3 regions of the Janthinobacterium sp. DSP2-3-3 genome follow, and region 1 is predicted to be linked to each of the others. Evidence: predicted binding sites of a transcription regulator. Region 1 holds the regulator's gene; each other region holds the start of a gene.

The links. Region 1 encodes HrcA, which represses chaperone genes, less so after heat shock. Its sites were predicted from a motif close to TTAGCACTCNNNNNNNNNGAGTGCTAA; they were not measured.
Region 2: a site for HrcA is predicted at 3,872-3,898, ahead of groES (co-chaperone GroES). Genes of this name have one in related genera too.
Region 3: a site for HrcA is predicted at 3,448-3,474, ahead of rpoH (RNA polymerase sigma factor RpoH). Genes of this name have one in related genera too.

The regions. Positions count from the first base shown of each region.
Region 1 is NZ_JAFCWA010000012.1:131,434-139,315, forward strand. It holds partial or broken gene mmsB (3-hydroxyisobutyrate dehydrogenase) at 1-772, shown strand, start outside; gene ACP7DE_RS22160 (hypothetical protein) at 959-1,540, opposite strand; gene ACP7DE_RS22165 (hypothetical protein) at 1,577-2,176, opposite strand; gene ACP7DE_RS22170 (HAD family hydrolase) at 2,421-3,140, shown strand; gene hrcA (heat-inducible transcriptional repressor HrcA) at 3,258-4,274, shown strand; gene fur (ferric iron uptake transcriptional regulator) at 4,324-4,755, opposite strand; gene ACP7DE_RS22185 (outer membrane protein assembly factor BamE) at 4,951-5,586, shown strand; gene dapB (4-hydroxy-tetrahydrodipicolinate reductase) at 5,605-6,414, shown strand; gene ACP7DE_RS22195 (barstar family protein) at 6,423-6,749, shown strand; gene ACP7DE_RS22200 (CaiB/BaiF CoA transferase family protein) at 6,803-7,882, opposite strand, start outside.
Region 2 is NZ_JAFCWA010000003.1:162,908-170,789, reverse strand. It holds gene ACP7DE_RS07495 (LysR family transcriptional regulator) at 1-420, shown strand, start outside; gene lgt (prolipoprotein diacylglyceryl transferase) at 500-1,330, shown strand; gene ACP7DE_RS07485 (EVE domain-containing protein) at 1,340-1,804, opposite strand; RNA gene ssrS (6S RNA) at 1,895-2,072, opposite strand; gene ACP7DE_RS07475 (cell division protein ZapA) at 2,127-2,438, opposite strand; gene ACP7DE_RS07470 (DUF904 domain-containing protein) at 2,438-2,701, opposite strand; gene ACP7DE_RS07465 (hypothetical protein) at 2,858-3,604, opposite strand; gene groES (co-chaperone GroES) at 4,140-4,430, shown strand; gene groL (chaperonin GroEL) at 4,481-6,130, shown strand; gene ACP7DE_RS07450 (hypothetical protein) at 6,338-6,850, shown strand; gene ACP7DE_RS07445 (MFS transporter) at 6,857-7,882, opposite strand, start outside.
Region 3 is NZ_JAFCWA010000015.1:71,628-79,509, reverse strand. It holds gene ACP7DE_RS24385 (MerR family transcriptional regulator) at 1-252, shown strand, start outside; gene ftsY (signal recognition particle-docking protein FtsY) at 418-1,485, shown strand; gene ACP7DE_RS24375 (cell division ATP-binding protein FtsE) at 1,494-2,237, shown strand; gene ftsX (permease-like cell division protein FtsX) at 2,234-3,154, shown strand; gene rpoH (RNA polymerase sigma factor RpoH) at 3,660-4,553, shown strand; gene ACP7DE_RS24360 (hypothetical protein) at 4,644-4,910, opposite strand; gene ACP7DE_RS24355 (hypothetical protein) at 5,089-5,541, shown strand; gene ACP7DE_RS24350 (antibiotic biosynthesis monooxygenase family protein) at 5,516-5,884, opposite strand; gene ACP7DE_RS24345 (cytochrome P450) at 5,881-7,020, opposite strand; gene ACP7DE_RS24340 (ArsR/SmtB family transcription factor) at 7,097-7,795, shown strand; gene ACP7DE_RS24335 (ABC transporter ATP-binding protein) at 7,806-7,882, shown strand, end outside.

The DNA of each region.
Region 1 (7,882 bases):
CACGGCGGCCGCATCGGCCAGCGCAGCCGTGCAGACGGCCGACGCCGTCATCACCATGTTGCCAGCCAACAAGCACGTGCAGGACCTGTACCTGGCGGCTGGTGGCGTGCTCGATTCGGCCAAGCCTGGCGCCTTGTTCATCGATTGCAGCACCATTGCGGCCGATGTGGCGCGCCAGGTGGCGCAAGCGGCCAGCGAGCGGGGTTTTGCCATGCTCGATGCGCCCGTTTCGGGCGGCACGGCGGGCGCGGCGGCCGGCACCCTGACGTTCATCGTCGGCGGTAGCGTAGCGGCCTTGCAGCAGGCGCGGCCCCTGCTGGAAAAGATGGGCAAGAACATCTTCCATGCGGGCGAGGCGGGCGCGGGCCAGGTGGCGAAAATTTGCAACAATATGCTGTTGGGCATCTTGATGGCCGGTACGGCCGAGGCGCTGAACCTGGGCGTGGCGCATGGACTGGACCCGAAAGTGTTGTCCGACATCATGGCCAAGAGTTCGGGCCGCAACTGGACCCTGGAAGTGTACAACCCGTGGCCCGGCGTCATGGAGGGCACGCCCGCGTCACGCAACTACACTGGCGGCTTCGGCACGGCGCTGATGCTGAAAGACCTGGGCCTGGCGCAGCAGTCGGCCTTGTCGGCAAACGCGCCCACGCCACTGGGCGGCCTGGTGCGCCAGCTGTACCAGATGCATGCGCAAGCCGGTTATGCGCAGCAGGATTTCTCCAGCATCGTGCACATGTTGCAGCCGGGCTTGCAAATGCCTGCGGCCTGAGGAATTTTGGGCAAAAAAAAGCCCGCTGGTAAAAGCGGGCTAAATCCAATTCTTGGAAGAGTTGGAGGAGACAGATGCATTATGCTGCGTCGCCACATATAACTCCAATTTATCTTTTGAATATCAACTATAGATATTTGTGATATCTCTTCCCGGTAGCCGCGCAGCGGCTACCGTTCCCGCAACTCAGACCGGTTTACAGGCGATCTTTACCGTCGTCACATTCCCTTCGCCCATGGTGCCTTTTTCGGTACCTGTCGCCAGGTCGCACTGCAGACCCTTCGGCTGAACGGAGACGCTGATGGCATAGGTGCTGCCATAGTCGACAGAGCCGGCCATGGTAAAGGTTGTGGCGTCCTTGGCCACCGTTGTTATTGCACTACCGTTAATCAGCACCAGGCCGTCCACCGTCAGGCCGGAAACCGTGCCGCCGACGGTATATCTGTTTTGCGAGCAAGTAACGGCGGCGCTGATGTTGATGTAATGACCTGCCGAACCGGAGCCACCACTGATGCCGCAAGTCATGTGGGCAGGCTGGGTTTGTACGGTGATGTTGTAGTCGGTGCCATAGTCGATGCGTTTGATAAATGTAAACGCGGTCTTTCCGGATGGAACCGGGAGGGTGTCGCCGCCGTTGGCCAGGACCAGGCCGTCGGTGTTCAAGTTGCTGATGGTGCCACTGACATCATACGAGGCCTTGCCGCCGCAAGCGGCCAGTCCCAGGGTCAGCAGCAGCGCGGCGAGTGGGCGCAAGCAGGATAACTTCATGTATTTCTCCAAAAAATAGGTGACGGATCGCAAGGATTACTGCGGCGTGCAGTCAAGTGTGGCCGCGGTCGTAGCGGCAGAGCCCATCGTGCCAACCGTATCGCTGGCGTCGGCACTCTTTGAACCCTGGAAGCGGCATGCCAGGCCCGTTGGCTGAGTCAGTATGGAAATGCCGTATGCGGCGCCGTCAGCAACGCTTTTGAATTCGTAGGAGGTGGTGCCAGCCAGTGGGCTGGTGCCGTTGGGGCCCATCACGAGGCGCAAGCCACCAGCGGTCAGGCCCGTGATCGTGCCGCTCAGCGGGTAGCTGTTGGTTGTGCAGATCACCTGGGCCGTGCTCACGGAATAGCTTGTTGCCTTGCCGCTGCCATTGGTAATGCTGCAAACGGCGCCCTTTGGCTGTTGCGCAATGGTGATATCGTAGCGGTCATCTGTCTTGACCAGCTTGGTGAAAACAACGGTGCCCTGGCCCGCAGTAACCGGCAAGCGTTCCCCGTCATTCAAGAGAATCAGGCCATCCTTGGCCAGGCCGCCGACGTTGACTTGCAGATACAGGTTGCCGCCGCTGCCGCCGCAGCCTGCCAGTGTGACGGCGCAAGCCGCCGCCAGCATCGAGCGCAGGTACAAATTTTTCATACATTCTCCAAAACGAATTAGGTTGGGTAGCGCAACGCGGACGCTGGCGCCGCATTGGAATGGCGCCTATTTTAGTCTATCTGGCAAGCTGGATGATCTTGCCTTGTATCACCCTGTAACAATTTTTCGCCGGGAAGCGCTGGCCCGGCCCCATTTCACGCGGGCGCAGCCATGCCGGCGGCGGCGATCGGTGAGACAATAGACGCAGGCTGCGCACCGTGGCGCGGCATCTACTGTGAATCCCATGTCTCTTGCTCCTGTAAAAGCTGCCGTACCGCCCAAGGCCATCCTGTTCGATCTCGACGATACCTTGTGGCCCATCGCGCCCGTGATTGCCGCCGCCGAAACCCTGCTGCACGATTGGCTGGCCACGCATGCGCCCAAGGTGGCGCAGCAGTTTTCCATCGAGGTGCTGCGCCAGCACCGTCTGGCCATGCTCAAGGAACAACCGCATTTCCATGGCAACCTGATCGAGTTGCGCCGCGCCGGTCTGCTGGCCGCCTTCGAGGCCGCCGGCGAGGATGCCGCCCTGGTCGATGGGGCCATCCTGCACTTCCTGGCCGCGCGCAACCGCGTCCAGCCGTATGACGACGTCTTGCCTGGCCTGGCCTGGATGGGGCAGCGCATGTTGGTCGGCTCGATCTCGAATGGCAATGCGGACCTTGACATTATCGGCCTGGCGCAGCATTTCAAGGTATCGATTGCTGCCAGTGATTTTGGCGTGGCCAAGCCCGATGCCAGCATCTTCCTGGCCGCTTGCGCCGCGCTGGAGGTGGCCCCGCATGAAGCCGTGTATGTGGGGGACGACCTGCATTTCGACGTGACGGGAGCGCAAGGAGCGGGCATGCGTGCCGTCTGGATGAACCGCAAGGGCAGCGACGCCCACCTGGCCGCCGGTGTGCAGCCCGACGCTATCTGCGCCAACTTTGACGAGTTGCTGCTGTGGCTGCAGCAGCAAGATTGATCGCCGCCGGACGGGCGAACGTGCATAATAGGTACTGTTGATGCACGGTCGGTCGCTTTCATTGCCGCTTGATTAACAATATGCTTGTTTAAAGAATATTTGCTTACCTAAGACACCATGCAACTCGATACACGTGCCCAAACACTGCTGAAAGCCCTGGTCGAGCGATATATCGCCGACGGCCTGCCGGTCGGTTCGCGCGCCTTGTCGAAAATTTCCGGTCTGGATCTGTCGCCGGCCACGATCCGCAATATCATGGCCGACCTGGAGGAGCTCGGCTATGTGTCCAGTCCGCATACCTCGGCCGGTCGCATACCAACGCCGCGCGGCTACCGCATCTTTGTCGACACCTTGCTGACCGTCCGGCATCTGGATGAGCACATGGTGGAGTCGCGCATGCGCCTGCAGACGCCGCAGCCGCAAAAAACCATCGCCAACGCGGCGCAGATGCTGTCGTCGCTGTCGCAGTTTGCCGGCGTCGTGCTGAGTCCGCGCCGTGAATCCGTGTTCCAGCAAATTGAATTCTTGCGCCTGTCCGAAAAGCGCATCTTGCTCGTCATCGTCGCCCCGGGCGGCGACGTGCAGAACCGCCTGCTGCTGACGGAGGCCGACTATACGCCGGCGCAACTGGTGCAATCGGCCAATTACATCAACCAGAATTATGGCGGCCTGTCCTTCGATGCCGTGCGCGTGCGCTTGCAGGGTGAATTGCGCCAGCTGCGCGACGATATGGGCAGCCTGATGCAGGCGGCCGTGGAAGCGGGCAGCGAAGCGATGGCCGACCATAGCGATGACATGGTGATTTCCGGCGAGCGCAACTTGCTCAGCGTGAGCGATCTGTCATCAAATATGCATTCGCTGCGCCAGATGTTCGACATGTTCGAGCAAAAAACGGGCTTGATGCAGCTGCTCGACGTGTCGAGCAAGGCGACGGGCGTGCAGATCTTCATCGGCGGCGAATCGAACCTGGTGCCGATGGATGAAATGAGTGTGGTGACGGCGCCGTATGAAGTCAACGGCAAGATCGTGGGAACGTTGGGGGTGATCGGACCGACGCGCATGGCTTACGAGCGTGTCATCCCGATTGTCGATATCACGGCCAAGTTGCTGTCAAGCGCACTTAGCCATCATTGAGCGCACTGACTGACGCGCCGGCTGCTCCCGTGAGAACGGCCGGCACGGATCAGGCGGTTTTGTGCGGGCAAGCCGTCTTGATGCAGTTGCCATAGATGGCCAAGGCGTGTTCGGCTATCTTGAAGCCGCGCTCTTCGGCCACTTTTTGCTGGCGGATTTCGATTTCTTCGTCGAAGAATTCTTCGACCCGGCCACAGTCTAGGCATACCAGGTGATCGTGGTGGGAGCCTTCGTTGAGCTCGAAAATCGCCTTGCCGGTTTCAAAATGATTGCGGTTGAGCAAACCTGCCTGTTCAAATTGCGTCAGGACACGGTAGACAGTTGCCAAGCCAACATCCATATTGTCGGCCAGCAGAATTTTATAGACGTCTTCTGCTGTCAGGTGGCGTACCGGGCTACTCTGGAAGATATCGAGTATCTTCAGGCGTGGCAGGGTCGCTTTCAGGCCGCTTGCCTTGAGATCACTAGGATTGTTACTCATGTTTGTTGCTCGTATGTGGGTCAGGTGCTTTATCATATAGCGTTTTGTCGGGGAGTGCCAAAATATGCATTTTTTGGCAGGCCGGTCACTCCTGGCGTTTTGTTCATCCAATTGAGGTCATTTATGCGCGTAACACCGGCTGTATTGCCATCTCTCTGGCACCGTATTTCATTTCGAGCACCAGTCGTGGCAGGCATGGTCTGTGTCGCGCTAGCCATGTCCGGCTGCGCCAGCCGCGGCATCCTTGGCGAAAAGCCGGCAGCCAGCCAAAAAGAAGGTAAGGAAGTGGTCCCCGAACAGGGCGCACAAACGAACACCATTACGCCGCTGCAAAAATTCATGTGGTTTTTCTCGCCGTATCGTCCTGACATTCAACAAGGCAACTTTGTCTCCGAAGAGATGCTGGCCCAGTTGAAAGTGGGCATGACGCGTGACCAGGTGCGTTTCGTCCTCGGCACCTCCCTGCTGACCGACATTTTCCATGCCGACCGCTGGGATTATCCATTCCGCCTGGCCCGGGGCAGTGGCGAAACCACCAGCAGCCGTGTGGTCGTGTACTTCGGCAAGGATGGCAAAGTTGAACGTTTCGAAGGCGGCAACCTGCCGACGGAGAAAGAATACATCGACCGTATCGCCGGTCCATCGCCGTTCGCCAAGGTCGCCAAGGCCGACGTGCCTGCCGCCGTCGTGCCATCGCCCGTGGCGCCGAGCGCCGTGCCGGTGCCAGCCGATGCCGCCCCCGCCATTCCTGTGAGCAAGCCTGACGTTGCACCGGCACCTGCAACGGCGCCTGCCGCCGAGCCTGCACCCGCTGCCGAGTCCACCAAATAAGTGCTGTAAGAGAATAAAATGACTGAACTGAAAATCGCCATCGCTGGCGCCAGTGGCCGCATGGGCCATATCCTGATCGAAGCGGTCAGCAATGCCCCTGACGCTGTGCTGGCCGGCGCGCTCGATCGCGCTGGCTCGCCGTCCGTCGGCCAGGATGCCGCTGCCTTTCTTGGTAAACCTGCCGGCGTGCTGATCGAATCCGACCTAGCCACCGGCTTGGCCGGCGCCGATTACCTGATCGACTTCACGCGTCCGGAAGGCACTTTGCAGCATCTGGCGTATTGCGCCGAGCACGGCATCAAGATGATCATCGGCACCACCGGTTTCGATGATGCCGGCAAGGCCGCCATTGCCGCCGCTGCCGAAAAGACGGCCATCATGTTCGCACCGAACATGAGCGTGGGCGTGAATGTGACCATGAAGTTGCTGGAACTGGCCGCGAAAAGTCTGTCCGAAGGCTACGACATTGAAATTATCGAAGCGCATCACCGCCACAAGGTCGACGCGCCATCGGGCACCGCCCTGCAGATGGGGGAAGTGGTGGCCGGGGCCCTGGGCCGCGACTTGAAGGAATGCGCCGTGTACGGCCGCGAAGGCGTGACGGGCGAACGCGATCCGTCAACCATCGGCTTTGCCACCATCCGCGGCGGCGATATCGTGGGCGACCATACGGTGCTGTTTGCCGGCATCGGCGAGCGCATCGAGATCAGCCACAAGTCGAGCAGCCGCGTCACCTATGCTCACGGCGCGCTGCGCGCTGCGCGTTTCCTGGCCGACAAGCCGACCGGCCTGTTCGACATGCAGGACGTGTTGTCGCTGAAGAACTGAGGAAGACCATGGCCACTGCCATCCTGAATGGAAAAGACATCACCGACGAAGCGAGCTTTCACGCGCAATGCGTGCAAGCCTTCGGTTTCCCTGAATTTTACGGCAACAGCATGGATGCCTGGGTCGATTGCCTCAGCTATCTACGCGATGAAGACGGTATGAGCAAGTTCCGTTTGAAACCGAACGAAGTGCTGGAGGTCATCGTGCAAGACGCGGAGGCAATGAAGGCGCAGGCGCCGGACTTGTTGGAAGAAATCACGTTTTGCATCGCCGGCATCAATGAACGCTACGAAGACTATGGCGAAAAGCCGGCGCTGAAGCTGGTGCTGAAATAATGCTGAATCAATAAAAAACGCCGGACAGTTTTGCAACTGTCCGGCGTTTTTCTTTAGACGACCTTGCGTTCGCGCAAGCCGTCGATCTGGCCGCTATCGAGCCCCAGCCACTGCTGCAGTACTTCCTGCGTATGCTGCCCCAGCAACGGTGGCGGCAAGCGGTATTGCACCGGCGAGCCGGACAGGCGCACGGGATTGGCCACCAGCGCCACCGTGCCCGCCGTCGGATGCGGCATCTCGACTTTCAAGCCACGCGCGACCACTTGCGGGTCGGCAAAGACCTGGTCGATGCGATTGACGGGGCCGCACGGCACGGCCTGCGCCTCGAAGGCGCCGATCCACTCGGCCGTCGTGCGCATGACGGTGGCCTGGCGCAGCAGCGGAATCAGGATGGCCCGGTGCGCCACGCGCTGCGGATTGGTGGCGAAGCGTTCGTCCTGCGCCCATTCCGGGTGGCCGGCGATGGCGCAAAAGCGCGAAAACTGCCCGTCGTTGCCGATCGCCAAAATCATGTCGCCATCGGCCGTGGGAAAGTCTTGATATGGAACAATGTTCGGATGCGCATTGCCCATGCGCTGGGGCACTTTTCCTCCGCACAGGTAGTTGGCTGCCTGGTTGCCCAGCGCTGCCACTTGCACGTCGAGCAAGGCCAGGTCGATATGCTGACCCAGGCCCGAGCGCTCGCGTTCGGCCAGCGCCGCCTGCACTGCGATGGTGGCGTACAGGCCCGTCATGATGTCCGTTTGCGCCACGCCCACTTTTTGCGGCCCGGCACCCGGCTGGCCATCGGGCACGCCCGTAATGCTCATCAAACCGCCCATGCCCTGGATCAAAAAGTCATAGCCGGCGCGCGCCGCGTACGGCCCGTCCTGGCCAAAGCCCGTGATCGAGCAGTAGACGAGGCGCGGGTTGAGTGCCAGCAAGCTGGCCGCGTCTAAACCATATTGCTTCAAGCCGCCCAGCTTGAAATTTTCCAGCAGCACGTCCGCCTCTTGCGCCAACTGGCGCACCAGGGCTTGCCCTTCAGGGGCGGCCAGGTCGATGCACAGGGAGCGCTTGTTGCGGTTGGCGCACTGGAAGTAGGCGGCCTCGGCGGTATCGCGGCCGTCTTCATCTTTCAGATACGGCGGGCC
Region 2 (7,882 bases), on a different contig from region 1:
GTGCTGGCCGAACCGCTGGTGCTGGCCGCGCCGTCCGGCCTCGACATCTTGAACACGCCGGGACCCGTGCGCCTGCGCGACCTGCCACCCCTGCCTTTGATCATCTTCCCGCGCGCGATATCGCCCGCCCTGCACGACGCGATACTGGGCGTGTTCCGCGCTGCCGGCATCACGCCACAGATCGGCCAGGAAGCGATCCAGATGCAAACCATCGTCAGCCTCGTCTCGGCTGGCATGGGTATCGCGCTTGTGCCACAATCGGTATCGAATCTGATGCGCCCGGGCGTAGAATACAGGCCGCTGCAGGACGCCACGCCGCTGGTGGAAACGGGCCTGGCCTGGCGCCGCGACAATCCATCCGCCGTGCTGCAGGGTTTCCTGGCGCTGTTGCGCAAGCAGATCGGCGCCACCACCCCTTAAATTAAGTGGCCGCTAAGGCAAAAAACCGCCGGCGCCGCCATACTACGCAACCTTAGCTTTAAACAAAGAAAGAAACCCCATGCTGAACCACCCGATGCCCGACCCGATAGCTATCCAGATCGGCCCGCTCGCCGTGCACTGGTACGGCCTGATGTATGTGCTGGCCTTCGCCCTGTTCATTATCCTGGGCCGCGTGCGCATCAAGCAGCCGCATATCGCCGTGCTGGGCTGGAAGAAGGAAGACCTTGATGACATGCTGTTCTACGGCATGCTGGGCGTGGTGATCGGCGGGCGCCTGGGCGAAGTGCTGTTCTACCGCCCCGCATACTTCCTGCACAATCCGCTGGAAATCTTCATGGTCTGGCATGGCGGCATGTCCTTCCATGGCGGCTTCCTCGGCGTCATCCTGGCCATGTATCTGTGGAGCCGCAAGGCGGGCCGCAACCTGTTCGACGTGCTCGACTTCATCGCTCCGCTGGTGCCGCTCGGTTATGCCGCCGGCCGCCTGGGCAACTTCATCAATGCCGAACTGCCGGGCCGCATTGCGCCGGAAACGCTGCCGTGGGCCATGCAGTGGCCGGGAATTCCGTATCCCGTGCACCCGTCGCCCCTCTACCAGATGCTGATCGACGGCATTCTCGTGTTCATCATCCTGTGGCTGTATGCGCGCAAGCAACGTCCGCGCATGGCCGTCGGTGCCATGTTTACCCTGCTGTACGGCTGCGCGCGTTTCTTCACGGAATACTTCCGCACGCCGGACTGGGAAGTAGTGTGGCTGGGCGTGCCGATCACCTCGGGCCAGATGCTGTCGCTGCCGATGATCGTCGGCGCCATTGCGCTGCTGGTGTGGGCGTACAAAAGCCAGGTAATGGGGACGCCGCCCACCAAGGCCCGCCCGGCGGACGCCTGATCGGCCTCCCTATGCCTGCAAGCTGTTGGTGATCACGGTCCATTGCGCCGGCGTCACGGGCGTGATGGACAAACGACTGCCCTTCTTCAACAGCAGCATGTCTTCCAGTTCCGGCATCTGGCGCATCTCGGACAGAGGCAGCAACGCCGTCTTCTTCACGCCCCGCACGTCGATGCTGATCCAGCGCGGCTGCTCAGGCGTGGCCTTGGCATCGAAATATTTGCCACCTTCTTCAAACTGGCTGTGATCGGGATACGCGCCGCTGGCCACTTCGGCCACGCCCGCCACGCCAGGCTGCGCGCAGCTGGAGTGATAAAACAGCACGCCATCGCCCGGCCGCATGCCATCACGCATGAAGTTGCGCGCCTGGTAGTTACGCACGCCGAACCAGGGCATGGTGTGCTGCGGCGCCGCCATCAAGTCGTCGATGCTCACTTCATCGGGTTCGGATTTCATCAGCCAATATTGTTTCATCTAGACTCCGTGTGAAAGCGGCAGACGTAAAAAAACGGTTGCGCATGATGCGGCAACCGTTTTCAGTTGTACTTACAAATGCAATGCAAATTGGGCCCCGCCTGTGCCGCTATGCCGGCATCCCGAACCAAACGGTTCAAGGTGGTCACGTTAGTTCAATTTCGGGTTCGTCGAACGAGCGACGCTCACTCCCATCAAACAAAATTCGCAACCGATGCGCATAAATGGTTCAAGGAATATATGGCAATCGCGAACACCGCAGGGTAGACCCAAGTTTACTCCTTTGATCGCGCATCGCAAAGAAAAATCGTAGCGTACGCGCTTAAAAAAGATTTTCCTGGGGCGTCAGCGCGCTATCCAATACTGTGTGCATGGCCGAGATTTTCTGTTTCACTTCGAGTATCGTCAATTCCGACAGCGGACCTTGTGGCGACTTCACGGAGAGGAATTCTGCAGCCACGCCCAAGGCGGCCAGCACGGCGATGCGGTCATTGCCCTTGACCTTGCCCGCGTCGCGGATGGCTTTCATTTTGCTATCGAGATAGATCGCCGCTTCGCGCAGCGCGCGCTCTTCGCCGTCGCGGCACACCATGCTATAGGACTGGCCCATGATATTGACATCGACACGCGGCATTACGCTTCCTTCTCGTTCTCGGCAATGTAGGCGCCCGCTTCCGAAGCAGCTTGCTCCAGGCCAGCTTGCACCAGTTCGGGAATTTTTTCCAGCAACGCTTCCACCCGCTCCTGCGCCTCGCGCATGCGTTGCACATACTGCGCGTTGTCGGCGGCCAGCGCGGCATTGTCCTTGCGCAATTGCGCGTTTTCACGGCGCAGCGCATGGGTCATTTCGGCCAGCAGGCCTATTTTGTCGGATAATTCGTTGAATTCGGAAATCATCCCGCCACTATAGGGCGGACGCTCCATGGGCGTCAATCGAATCACGCCGCTGTCACACATATTTACATCAATGCAGGACAGTTGGCGGACAATACACGATTTTTCCGGCGCTTTTCGCCAAGTGCGCGCATCTGCCCGCGCCGCGATGGCAGCGTTTTACTCGTCGACGTAATCGGCTTCGATATCGAGTCCGCCGTAGCGGTTTTCGCAAGAGCGGCGCGTCAGCGTCTGTTGTCCGCCCTTGCCGTCAAGCACCATCGTCAAGTCGCGGCAAGTACGGCGGTAGCTGCCAGGTTTGGCGTCCGTCCCCGAGGGCGTCAGGCGCACTGCCAGCGGCGCCGCATTGCCCAAGCCCTTGTTGCTCCATTGGCGCGTCTTGCCATCCTCTTCATCTTTCAAAGTGCGCACGGCGGCCGTCAGCAGGGCTTTCTGTTCCTTGGCATTCAGCTTGGCGATGGTGACGTCGGACAGGAAAGGAGGATACACGACGGGCGCCGGATCCTTGCCCTGCACATCCCAGTTGCCCCTGTTCTGCGAGCAGGTGCGGCGACTCAAGTCCTGCGACTTGCCGCGCGCCGTAACGACGAATTTCAGGTCGCGGCAGACGTGTGCCTTCAGGCTGTGCTCCGTCATGCCGGAATTGCTGAAGTTATACGTCACTTTCACCAGCACGCCACTGTCGCCGCCGTTGTCCCATACGTGCGCTTCCTGGTCGTCGTCATCCTTGTTGAGGTCGTTGAACAGGTCATTGAGCAGCATCTTCTTTTCCAGCGGCGTCAAGGTCGCCACGGTGATTTCATCGACGATGGTGGGTGTTTGCGCGGCGGCATTGCCCAGGCAGGCGAGACCGATGACGGTGGCGCCCAGCAGGCGCAGGGCGGGACGGGAAACAGGAAATGGCATGGTGTTCTTTCTGGCGCAAGTGGCGATATGTGGCGATATTAATATGCAATTGCAATCATCTTATCAAATTCCATAGTAAAACTCTGTTTCCTGCGCGTACAGGAACGCCCCCCATCCCGGCGGCATGCTAGAGTCGCTGCTGTTGCTGACGCCCGGGAAGTTGGCTTGCGCCAGCGCAAACCCTGTGTAAATGCAGGCTGCGCAGAACGTCTATGCTTATCTTTCCGGAGAATAAGCCCTTGAATAAGCCCCTTACCGTCCCTATAATTAGCACTCGTTAGTAGAGAGTGCTAACAAACTCTTTCGTAGCAATCCTCAGGAAATGATGGTGCTTGCCAGGTAACTGCAGGGAACGCTACGCGGCGGGCGACGCCGCGATGCACCACTGCCGGAGACAGGCAAGGACAGGATGACATGGGGTTTGCTTGACCGTTGCGGGCTGCTTTCAACGGCGGTCACTGAAAGCACGTCTGGCGCTGTGCCAGGCATGTATTCATTTAGCAACACTTATCCATTGAACTTTAAGGAGTTTTGTATGAATCTGCGCCCATTGAACGATCGCGTCATCGTCAAACGCCTCGACCAGGAAACCAAAACTGCGTCCGGCCTCATCATTCCTGATGCAGCTGCTGAAAAACCGGATCAAGGCGAAGTCCTTGCCGTAGGCAATGGCAAGATTCTCGACGACGGCAAAGTCCGTCCTCTGGATGTCAAAGTGGGCGACCGCGTCCTGTTCGGCAAGTACGCCGGCCAAACCGTCAAAGTTGACGGCGATGAGCTGCTGGTCATGCGCGAAGAAGACATCATGGCGATCGTCGTCAAGTAATTGTTTCCACGTTGTAGACAGATACATCCCGAAACTCAGGAGAATTGAACATGGCAGCTAAAGAAGTAGTATTCGGCGACGCAGCGCGCGCCAAGATGGTCGAAGGCGTCAATATCCTCGCCAACGCAGTCAAAGTAACGCTGGGCCCGAAAGGCCGCAACGTGGTCCTGGAGCGCTCGTTCGGCGCCCCTACCGTCACCAAGGATGGTGTATCGGTAGCGAAAGAAGTTGAACTCAAAGACAAGCTCATGAACATGGGCGCGCAAATGGTCAAGGAAGTTGCTTCCCGTACCAGCGACAACGCCGGCGACGGCACCACCACCGCCACCGTGCTGGCACAAGCCATCGTGCGCGAAGGCATGAAGTTCGTTGCCGCCGGCATGAACCCGATGGACCTGAAGCGCGGTATCGACAAAGCGGTTGCAGCGACCGTCGAAGAACTGGCGAAAATCGCCCGTCCTTGCACCACGACCAAAGAAATCGCCCAAGTTGGCGCGATCTCGGCGAACTCGGACTACTCGATCGGCGAGCGTATCGCTGAAGCGATGGAAAAAGTCGGCAAAGAAGGCGTCATCACCGTGGAAGACGGCAAGTCGCTGAACGACGAGCTGGACATCGTTGAAGGCATGCAGTTTGACCGCGGCTACCTGTCGCCATACTTCATCAACAACCCAGAGAAACAAGTTGCCGTACTGGACAGCCCATTCGTCCTGCTGTGCGACAAGAAAATCTCGAACATCCGTGACCTGCTGCCGGTACTGGAACAAGTCGCAAAAGCTGGCCGTCCACTGCTGATCATCGCAGAAGACATCGAAGGCGAAGCGCTGGCCACCCTGGTTGTCAACAACATCCGCGGCATCCTGAAAACCTGCGCAGTGAAAGCACCTGGCTTCGGCGACCGCCGCAAAGCCATGCTGGAAGACATCGCTGTCCTGACGGGCGGCCAGGTCATCGCTGAAGAAGTCGGCCTGACCCTGGAAAAAGTGACCCTGGCCGAACTGGGCCAAGCGAAACGCATCGAAGTGGGCAAGGAAAACACCATCGTTATCGATGGCGCCGGCGAAGCTGCCTCGATCGAAGCACGCGTGAAACAAGTGCGTGTACAGATCGAAGAAGCGACCTCGGACTACGACCGTGAAAAACTGCAAGAGCGCGTAGCCAAACTGGCTGGCGGCGTTGCCGTGATCAAGGTTGGCGCAGCCACCGAAGTCGAAATGAAAGAAAAGAAAGCTCGCGTTGAAGATGCACTGCACGCCACCCGCGCTGCCGTGGAAGAAGGCATCGTGCCTGGCGGCGGCGTAGCCCTGCTGCGCGCACGCGCCAACATCACGGTCAAGGGCGACAATCCTGATCAAGATGCTGGTATCAAGATCGTCCTGCGCGCAATGGAAGAGCCACTGCGCATGATCGTGCAAAACGCTGGCGAAGAAGCTTCGGTCGTCGTGGCAGCCGTATTGGCTGGCACGGGCAACTACGGCTACAACGCTGCCAACGGCACGTATGGCGACATGGTGGAAATGGGCGTTCTGGACCCAGCCAAAGTGACCCGTTCGGCGCTGCAAAACGCCGCTTCGATCGCTTCGCTGATGCTGACAACCGACTGCATGGTCTGCGAAATCGCTGACGACAAAGCAGGCGGCGGCATGGGCGGCGGCATGGGTGGTATGGGCGGCATGGGCGGCATGGACGGCATGATGTAATGCCCTGCATCCCCGCGCCGACGGCGCGCGGGATGCCTATGCAGGGCCAGGACAGGCAGAGCAAAAGCTGCGTGCGCCTGCCCGGCAGCCCCAAAAAGCTATCTTCTACGGAAGGTAGCTTTTTTTTCGCCGATTGATTGGACAAGTCCGTTTAACAAACCCGTTTGGCCAGCCTGGCGATTGCCCACCTGCACGTTTTGCTTTAGCATGGCCGCCATCGTCCTTCTTTATCATGCCACCATCATGCCGCCACGCGCCTCTTCTTCCAAAACCACCATCATCGCCGGCATCCTGGCCGGCTTGCTGGCCGCCGGGCTCGGCGCTTTTTACCTGCACCAGCAGTCCGCGCCGCACAGTGACAATGCCCCGGCCGCGAGCAGCCAGACGGCGGCGCAAGAGCAGAACGCGCGCGCCGTCGATGCGCTGATGGCTTTGCCGGAAATAAAGGCGTGGTCGGCGCATATCGAAAAGGCTAGCGGCGGCCGCGCGCATGGTGCCGTGATGGAAACGTCGCCGGAAACGCGCCTGGTCGATGGCGTCGCCTGCTATCAGCTGAGCTTTTTCGAAAGCACGCCGGACGCGGCCCACCGCTGGGAAAGCTTTGTCGTGTCGCCCGACGGCAAGCGCATCCTCGTCGAGGATATCGTCAACGGCGGCCTGCTGAGCCTGGAACAATGGCGCAAGGACAACGCGCCCATGCAGCGCATCGCCACGCAATAAACCCGCCTACGCCGGCGCCCCCTGCGGCGCGGCGCCGCGCACGCGCGCCACCCACCACACCGTCCACAGCGACAAACCCGCCGCCAGCCAGCCATTGATGCCATAGCCACTGATGTGGCCGACCGCGTCCGTCTGCAGGGTCAGGCCGCCCAGCCAGGCACCCAGGCCGCTGCCCAGGCTTTGCAGAGCCGAATTGGCGCTGAGGAAGGCGCCGCGCTTGTGCGGCTCCGGAATCGTCGTCAGCAATGCCTGCAACGGTATCGTGCGCCCGGAGACGAGGGCCATAAAAAACGGAAACACCAACATCAGCGCCAGCAGCGGCAACTGGGGCAAGTGCGTCATGAACAGCAGCGGCGCGATCGACAACAGGGCTACCCAGCGGTACACCTGTTGCTTGCCGGCCCGGTCCGCCCAGCGGCCGATCACGCGCGCCGTGAAGATCGTGGCACAGCCGCCCGCAAGATACACCCAGGTGACGTCGGCCGGCGCCAGCCCCATATTGCCCACCAGCACGGGCGAAATGAAGGGGATCACCAGCATGCCCGCCGTCATGTTGACAATGGACAAGGCAAACGCTTCCATGTGGCGCCTTTCCCGCAACAGCGCCCCCAGCTTCGGCAGCACCTGGCGCACAGGCGTGGGAACCGCGCCCATGTGCGCCGTCAGCGAGGGCAGCACGCGCGCCGCGCCCAGCCAGATCAGCAGCGACAGCACGACCAGCAGGAAGAAGGGGGACGCCCAGCCAAAGTGCGCGGCCAGCACCACGCCGATGGGCACGCCGCCCACGGCCGCCATGGCAAATGAAGTCATGACGATGCCCGTGGCCGCGCCACGCCGCTCGGAAGGGATCACGTCGCCGATGATGGCCATGACGATGGCGCCCAGCACGCCGCCCGTCAGCCCGGCAAATGCGCGCGACCACAGCAGCACATGGAAGTTCGGCGCCAGCGCGCAAGCCAGGTTCGACACGGTAAACAGGCAAAACATGGTCAACAGCAGCTTCTTGCGGTCAAAGCGGTCGATATACGTGGC
Region 3 (7,882 bases), on a different contig from region 1:
GCCCGCGCGCAGCGGGCCGATATCGTGGCGCTGTCGTTTTCCAGCGCCAGCAAGCAACGGCAGACGCGCGACAGCCTGCAGCAGTTGCACGCGAGCTTGCCGCCAGACATGGAATTGTGGGCTGGCGGACGCAGTCCCGTCCTGTACAAGCACCCGCCGCCCTTCCTGCTGGTGCTGGACTTGCGGCAAGTCGAGGAAAGCATCGCCGACTGGCGCCGCCGCCATCAGGCGCTCGCCCTGCAAACCCACTGAACCGGCTGGAAAGCCGGACAACTGCGGTGATCTCCGTGGATAGCCGCGCAATGTTGCCAATCGAACAGTAAAGCATGAAGGGCCGGGCCCGCTCTGGTAGAATAGCCCGTAACAACAGTGTCCGGCGCCGCCGGGCCTTAGGTCAGCACCCGCCACCACACATCCATGTTTAGTTTCTTCAAGAAAAAACCCATTGCTCCCGAGGCTGCGCCAGCCGAGCCCCTCGTCCTTCCCGCCGCCACGCGGCCAGCCCCGCCAGCAGTTGCTCCCTCCGCTGCGCCCCTGAGCGGCGCGCCGGCCGAGCTCGTGCCTGTGATCGTGGCCGCCGAACCCGAGAAAAAATCGTGGATGACGCGCCTCAAGGCTGGCCTGTCGAAAACCTCGAATACCTTATCCGTGCTGTTCGTCGGCGCGAAGATCGACGACGCCCTGTACGAAGAGCTGGAAGCGGCCTTGCTGATGTCCGACGCCGGCATCGACGCCACGGAATTCCTGCTCACGGAATTGAAGAAAAAGGTCAAGGAAGACAAGTTGCTCGACGCCGCCGCCGTCAAGGCCGCGCTGAAAGTGCTGCTGATCGACCTGCTCTCGCCACTGGAAAAGCGTTTCGAGCTGGGCCGCCACAAGCCGCTGGTGATGATGATTTCCGGCGTGAATGGCGCCGGCAAGACCACCACCATCGGCAAGCTTGCCAAGCACATGCAGTCGAACAATCAATCGGTGCTGCTGGCTGCGGGCGACACCTTCCGCGCCGCCGCGCGCGAGCAGCTGATGGTCTGGGGCGAACGCAACAACGTCACCGTCATCTCGCAGGAATCGGGCGACCCGGCTGCCGTGGCCTATGACTCGGTGCAATCGGCGAAAGCGCGCAGCATCGACGTGGTCATGGTCGACACGGCAGGCCGCTTGCCGACGCAATTGCACCTGATGGAAGAATTGAAGAAAATCAAGCGCGTAATCGGCAAAGGCATGGAGGGCGCGCCGCATGAAACCCTGCTCGTCATCGACGGCAACACGGGCCAGAATGCCCTCACGCAAGTCAAGGCGTTTGACGATGCCCTGCAGTTGAGCGGCCTGGTAATCACCAAGCTGGACGGTACCGCCAAGGGCGGCGTGCTGGCGGCGATTGCCCGCGTGCGCCCCGTGCCCGTGTATTTCATCGGCATCGGTGAGAAAATTGAAGACTTGCAGCCTTTCGTGGCTGCCGAATTTGTCGAAGCGCTGCTCGGATAAGCCTATACATGATTGAATTTCAGCACGTCTCCAAGCAATACTCCGCCGACGCCGTGGCGCTCAGCGACATTTCGCTGAGCATTGCCAAAGGCGAGCTTGTCTTTCTGGCCGGCCCCTCCGGCGCCGGCAAGTCCACCCTGCTGAAAATGATCGCCGCCATGGAGCGCCCCAGCTCGGGCAAGCTGATCGTCAATGGCCAGGACATGGCGAAGATCAAGCCGGCCGGCGTGCCGTTTTTGCGCCGTAACATGGGCCTGATCTTCCAGCAGCAAAAATTATTGAACGACCGCTCCATCCTGGCCAACGTCATGCTGCCGCTGCTCGTCGTCGGCGCTCACAAGGCGGCCGCCGAACAGCGCGCGCGCGCCGCCCTCGACAAGGTGGGGCTGCTGGACCGCGCCATGGCGCGTCCCCTGTCGCTGTCGGGCGGGGAACAGCAGCGCGTGTCGATTGCGCGCGCCATCGTCAACCGGCCGCAGATCATCCTGGCCGACGAACCAACGGCCAACCTGGACCGCGCCAGCGCCAACAAGGTGCTCGACGCCCTGAAAGCGTTTCATTCGGTGGGCGTGACTTGCCTCATTTCCAGCCATGACGAACAGATGCTCGACGCCGCCGCCCGCGTGATCCACTTGAAAAACGGCCAGCTGGTGGCCATCGACAAGGCCACGCAGGCGCCCGTCTTCGCGCCACCCGATCCCGATTTTGCGCCATCCCCCGACCCGGACGACGCGCAGGGAGAACAGGCATGAGAGGCTGGTTCCGTCAACACCGCTTCGCGCTGGGCTCGGCGCTGATTCATTTGCGCAAGTCGCCGGGCGGCTTTTTATTGAACGTGCTCGTCGTCGCCATCGCCCTGTCGCTGCCGTTCGCCGGCTTGACCATGCTCGACAATGTGCGCCCCATGTCGGAACAGATGTCGGTCGACCCGGAAATCAGCGTTTTCCTGACGATCGACACGCCGCGCGAGCAAGCCGTGGCCCTGGCCAGCGCCATGCGCAAGATTGTGGGCGCGCAAAACGCGAAGATCGTCTTCATCCCGCGCGAACAGGCGCTCGACACCCTGAAAAACAAGAACGGCCTGGCCGACGTGCTCAGCACCCTGGGCGACAATCCCCTGCCCGACAGCTACGTGCTGAAGCTCGATGCGTTCAGCAGCGCCAGCGAAGCGCAGGACGTCGATGCCGTGGCGGAACAGTTGCGCCACCTGCCAGGCGTGGAATCGGCGCAAGTCGATTCGGCCTGGGTCAAGCGCCTGGCGGCCCTGCTGGGCGTGCTGCGCCTGGTGCTGTTGCTGCTGGCCATGACCCTGGGCGTGGCCGTAATCGCCGTGGTCTTCAACACTATCCGCCTGCAAGTGATGCAGCAGCGCGATGAAATCAGCATCTCGAAATTGATCGGCGCCACCGACACCTTCATCCACCGCCCCTTCTATTACACGGGCGCCCTGCTGGGCCTGTGCGCCGGTGCGCTGGCGCTGGGCGCCGTGGCGCTGGCCTTGCAGCCACTCAATACCGCGATTGCCGAGTTTGCACGCCTGTATGCGTCCGAATTCCAGCTGGTGCCGCTGGCACCGCTGCCGATGGCCGGTTTGCTGGCCGTCAGCGCCGGCCTGGGCTTGATCGGCGCCTTCCTCTGCGTACAGCGCCACCTGGCGCGCCTGAACTGACCATCGTTTCCATGGCGGCGCCCCTGGCGCCGCCATGCGCCGCACCTTCTCCTTGCTTTTTTAATATCCACCACATGCTGTGGTTATCTTGATATCTAGCAAGTATTCTTAAGGTTCGCTTCAGCTTGCGGCCGTAGACTATGTCCGTTCGTCAAGAGGCGTGCGGCCCTTTCCGGCGCCAGCAAACAGGTGCACACTGCAGTCACCATGCGCCTTGGCGGCGCGTTTTAGATAAATTATCAACTACTAAATCGCCATAGTATTTAGGCTATCAGGACGATTAAATGTGCTGATTGGCACTCTCGGGCAGAGAGTGCTAATATAGGCATATACCAACAGCAGAACCGCCATGAGCGCCGCCATGAGTGCCATGAGTGCCAGATATAGATGGCGCCGCGATCTGCAAGTGCAAGACCGAATACGCAAAACCGAACAGACAATCAGGCCACGTCGCGTGACATGGCCATCTGGAACAAAGCAAGACTACGAGGGAGAAAACATGACTATGATGTCCGCAACGTCCGCATTGGTTCCGACCAAAAATAATGCGCTGGGCCTCGGGTTCACTGGCAATCTGGGCAATATCGACGCCTATATCTCGGCCGTGAACCGCCTGCCCATGTTGACCCACGACGAAGAAATTTCGCTGGCGACACGCCTGCGTGAAAAAAATGACCTGGCCGCCGCGCAAGAACTGGTGCTGTCGCACCTGCGCCTGGTGGTCTCGATTGCCCGTGGCTACCTGGGCTATGGCTTGCCGCATGCCGACCTGATTCAGGAAGGCAATATTGGCTTGATGAAAGCCGTAAAACGTTTCGATCCGGACCAGGGCGTGCGCCTGGTGTCGTACGCCATGCACTGGGTGAAAGCCGAGATGCATGAGTACATCCTGAAAAACTGGCGCCTGGTCAAGGTCGCGACGACGAAGGCACAGCGCAAGCTGTTCTTCAACCTGCGCAGCCACAAGACGGGCCTGGACGCGATGACGCCGAAGCAGATCGATGCGCTGGCCAAGCTCCTCGACGTGAAGCGCGAAGAAGTGATCGAGATGGAAACGCGTTTGAGCGGCCGCGACATCGCGCTGGAGTCGCCGACCGACGATGAAGACGACAAGTTTTCGCCGATCGCTTATCTGTCGTCGGAGCAAAGCGAGCCGACCAAGGTGCTGGAAGCGGAACAGGTCACGCGTCTGCAATCGGAAGGCCTGGAAACGGCCCTGGGCAAGCTCGACGCCCGTTCGCGCCGCATCATCGAAGCACGCTGGCTGGCCAACGACGACGGTTCCGGCGCCACCCTGCACGCTTTGGCAGAAGAGTTCGGCGTATCGGCCGAGCGCATCCGCCAGATCGAAGTAGCGGCGCTGAAAAAAATGAAGGGCGCCCTGGCCGCTTACGTGTAAGCACAAGCAAGGCCGCAATGCAAAAGGCGCCGCAAGGCGCCTTTTAGTTTTACTACTTAATGTTTATCAACAGATAAACATGGCAGCCCGTTAAGCTGCAGCCAAACCCTTGACCAGGATTTCGGCGATCAATTCATTCAGATCCGCGTCGCGCTCCTTGGCGAGGGTCTGCAATTGCAAGACCAGATCGCTGTTCAGCTTGACGGCGAAGGGCACCAGGCCCAGGGCCTGATTGCGCTTGCGCTGCTCACGGCGGTCGACGACCACCGCTTCCTTACCGAATGCGCCGGCGCCGGGAACATTCATCTTTCCCATCAGTTTCTTGGCATCGCTTTTCGCCAGGGCAGTTTTTTTCATGGTTGTTTCCTGATTTTCAAAACAGCCATTTTACGCAGTAATCGGCACGCCGCGTGGCCGGCGCATCAATTCATCCGCAGCGTGCCAATAGTGCGCCGGGAAAATATCATTTTGTTATTATCATTTTCATCTCTTGCGCGCACGCCGCGTCGGGAACGCTCCACTTGAAAGGAAAAATATGCATTACCTCCATGACTCCTATCGTCGCTGGCTATTACCCATATTCATCGCCTGCCTGGCCGTGCTGGCTGGCTGCGGCGCGGCCGGCAGCGCCGGCGACGCGGAAAACACGCCGCGCAGCGTCACCCACGTGCTCTCGCCGGGCGAACAGGTCGCCATCACGGCCACCGATACCCTGAAACTTGAACGTGTCAACGACAGCCGCTGCCGCAAGGGCGCCGTGTGCGTGTGGAAAGGCTACGTCAGCTACAGTTTCAGTTTGCGCAACAGCGCGGGCGCCACGGATATCGTGCTGTCCGATTCCATGCCGGGCGCCGCCAGTTCCGTCACTGTCAACCACCTGACGTTCACCCTGCTCGACGTCGACCCGGCCACGCCGCCCGCCCTCAATGCAGCAGAGCCCACCTACCGGGTCAAGGTGAAAATCACGCAGGGCGCACTACCCCGCTAACATGGTGGCGCCGCTGGCTGTCGGCCGGCGCCTGTTGCCGGTCAAGCATGCCGTAATCGCGCACCACGCCGGCGATGCGCAGCCGGTAGTCGTCAAACACGCCGTGCCGGCCGGCCGATTGCGCGGCGCGGTGCACTTCCAGCTGCCGCCACTGCGCCAGCGCCGCCTCGTCGCGGAAAAACGAGAGCGACAGCAATTTACCCGGCTCGCTCAAGCTGCTGAAGCGCTCGATGGAAATGAAACCATCGATATCGTCAAGCAAGGGCCGCAGCGCGGCGGCCAGGTCCAGGTACTGCTGGCGCCCTTCTGCATTCGGCCAGACCTCGAAAATCACGGCAATCATGCTATTTCTCCATTGCTAAAAACAGGGATGCGGGCGTTCAGCGACGGCAGATAAGTCCACGCCAGCGGCATGTCTTCCAGCCCATCGGCCCACGCTTGCAGGCAGGCCGTGGCAATGGCGTGCGCGATGGACTGGCCTGGACAGACGTGGCGACCATGGCCAAAGCCTGGCGCCACCTGCCCGCCGGCATCATGGCAGGCGCTGGCCAGCACCACGACGATCATCTGCCCGGCCGGCACGCGCACGCCATTGAACTCCACGTCCTCCGCCGTGTAGCGGCGCGTGTTGTGGATGGAGGGATCATGCCGGCTGACTTCGCGCAGCATGACCGGCCACAGCGGCGGCGTTGCGCGCAGTTGCGGCAGTAAATCCGCTTGGGTACGCAAGGCCACGACGGCATTGCCCAGTAAGCCGGCCGTCGCGTCGCACGTCTGCGACAGCAGCCCCACGAGGTTGGCCAGCAAGCCGCCCGAGGCCTGCCAGCCCACGGCATCCGCCTCTACCACAATCTTGCCCACCAAGCTGCCCGGCAACGCATCCGCCTCGCGCAGCAAGCGACCAAAACCTTGCAACAGGGCATACGCTGCCACCTGTGCGCCAGCCAGTTGCGCGCCATTGCTCAGCGGCGACAGACAGGCGACAAAGTCGCGCGTCCAGGCGGCCAGCGCCGGCCATTGCGCTGGCGCAAAACCCAGCAAGTCCGCCACGGCAAACAGGGGCAGTTCGAAAATCGCACCGTTCAGCCGGGCGGCGCTGCCGGGCAGCTGTGCTTGCGCCAGATGCAGGGTGCGCGCATGCAGGCGCGCCAGATCCACCTGGCCCAGCGCATGCGCCAGCACCTGTTTCGGCACGGCATGGCGTTCGCCCTCATTCATGCGTACCAGTTCGGCAAAGATCGCGCCGCATGGCGTGCCCGCCAAGTTGTGCGGCAGGGCCAGTCCCAGTGGGCGCACGCGGCAAGCGGGATGGTCCAGCACGGCCTCCACGCCGGCCCTGCCCGTCGCAAGCCAGCAGTCGAGTGACGCATCGAAACGCCAGGATGGGCCTTCTGCCAGGCGGCGATAGTAGTCATACGGCGCCGCGTGAGTGACGGCAGCGAGCGGGTGAACAGGGTCGGTGGGATAGTCGAGCGGCATGCGCATTCCATTGCAGTGAGGTGGGGACACGAGTATGCTGCCCCTTCCACTACAACACTTCGCCCGCGAACGAATCATGGATGACAGCCCCCTTCCCCACACGGCCGATGTGCGCCTGGCGCAACTGGCCGGCGCCATCGCCGAACCGGCGCGCGCGCGCATGCTGTGTAGCCTGCTCGATGGCCATGCGCGCACGGCCACGGAATTGGCAGCGCTGGCCGAGGCAGGCGCCTCGACGGCCAGCGCCCATCTGGCGCGCCTGCGCGACGATGGCTTGCTGTCGATGGTGGCACAGGGTAAGCACCGCTATTACCGCCTGGCCAATGCAGAGGTGGCACGGGCGCTGGAAGCGCTGCTGGTGGTGGCCGGCGTGCCAGCAACGCCGTTTACCCCCACCACGCCGGACCGCTTGCGCCATGCGCGCACCTGCTACGACCACATGGCCGGCACCGTCGCCGTCACCGTGCACGACCAGTTGCACGCGCAAGGCTGGCTGCTGGACGATGGCGGAGAATATCGCCTGTCGGCAGCGGGTACGGTCGGCATGGCGGCGCTGGGCATTGACGTGCCGCAACTGCAGCAGCAGCGTCGCCGCTTCGCCTGTGCCTGCCTGGACTGGAGCGAACGGCGCGCCCACCTGGGCGGCGCGCTGGGGACCGCCATCCTGCAGCTGGCCCTGCGCCAGCGCTGGGCCGAGCGCGAACTCGACAGCCGCGCCCTGCGCCTGACGCCCGCCGGCGAACGGCGTCTGCTGGCCGCCTTCGCTGGCCGCTGAAGGGCGCACGATGATCGTATTCCAGGGCCTAGCCAAACAGTACGGCACATTCGAGGCCGTCAAGCCGCTGACCTTGCAGGTGGGCAA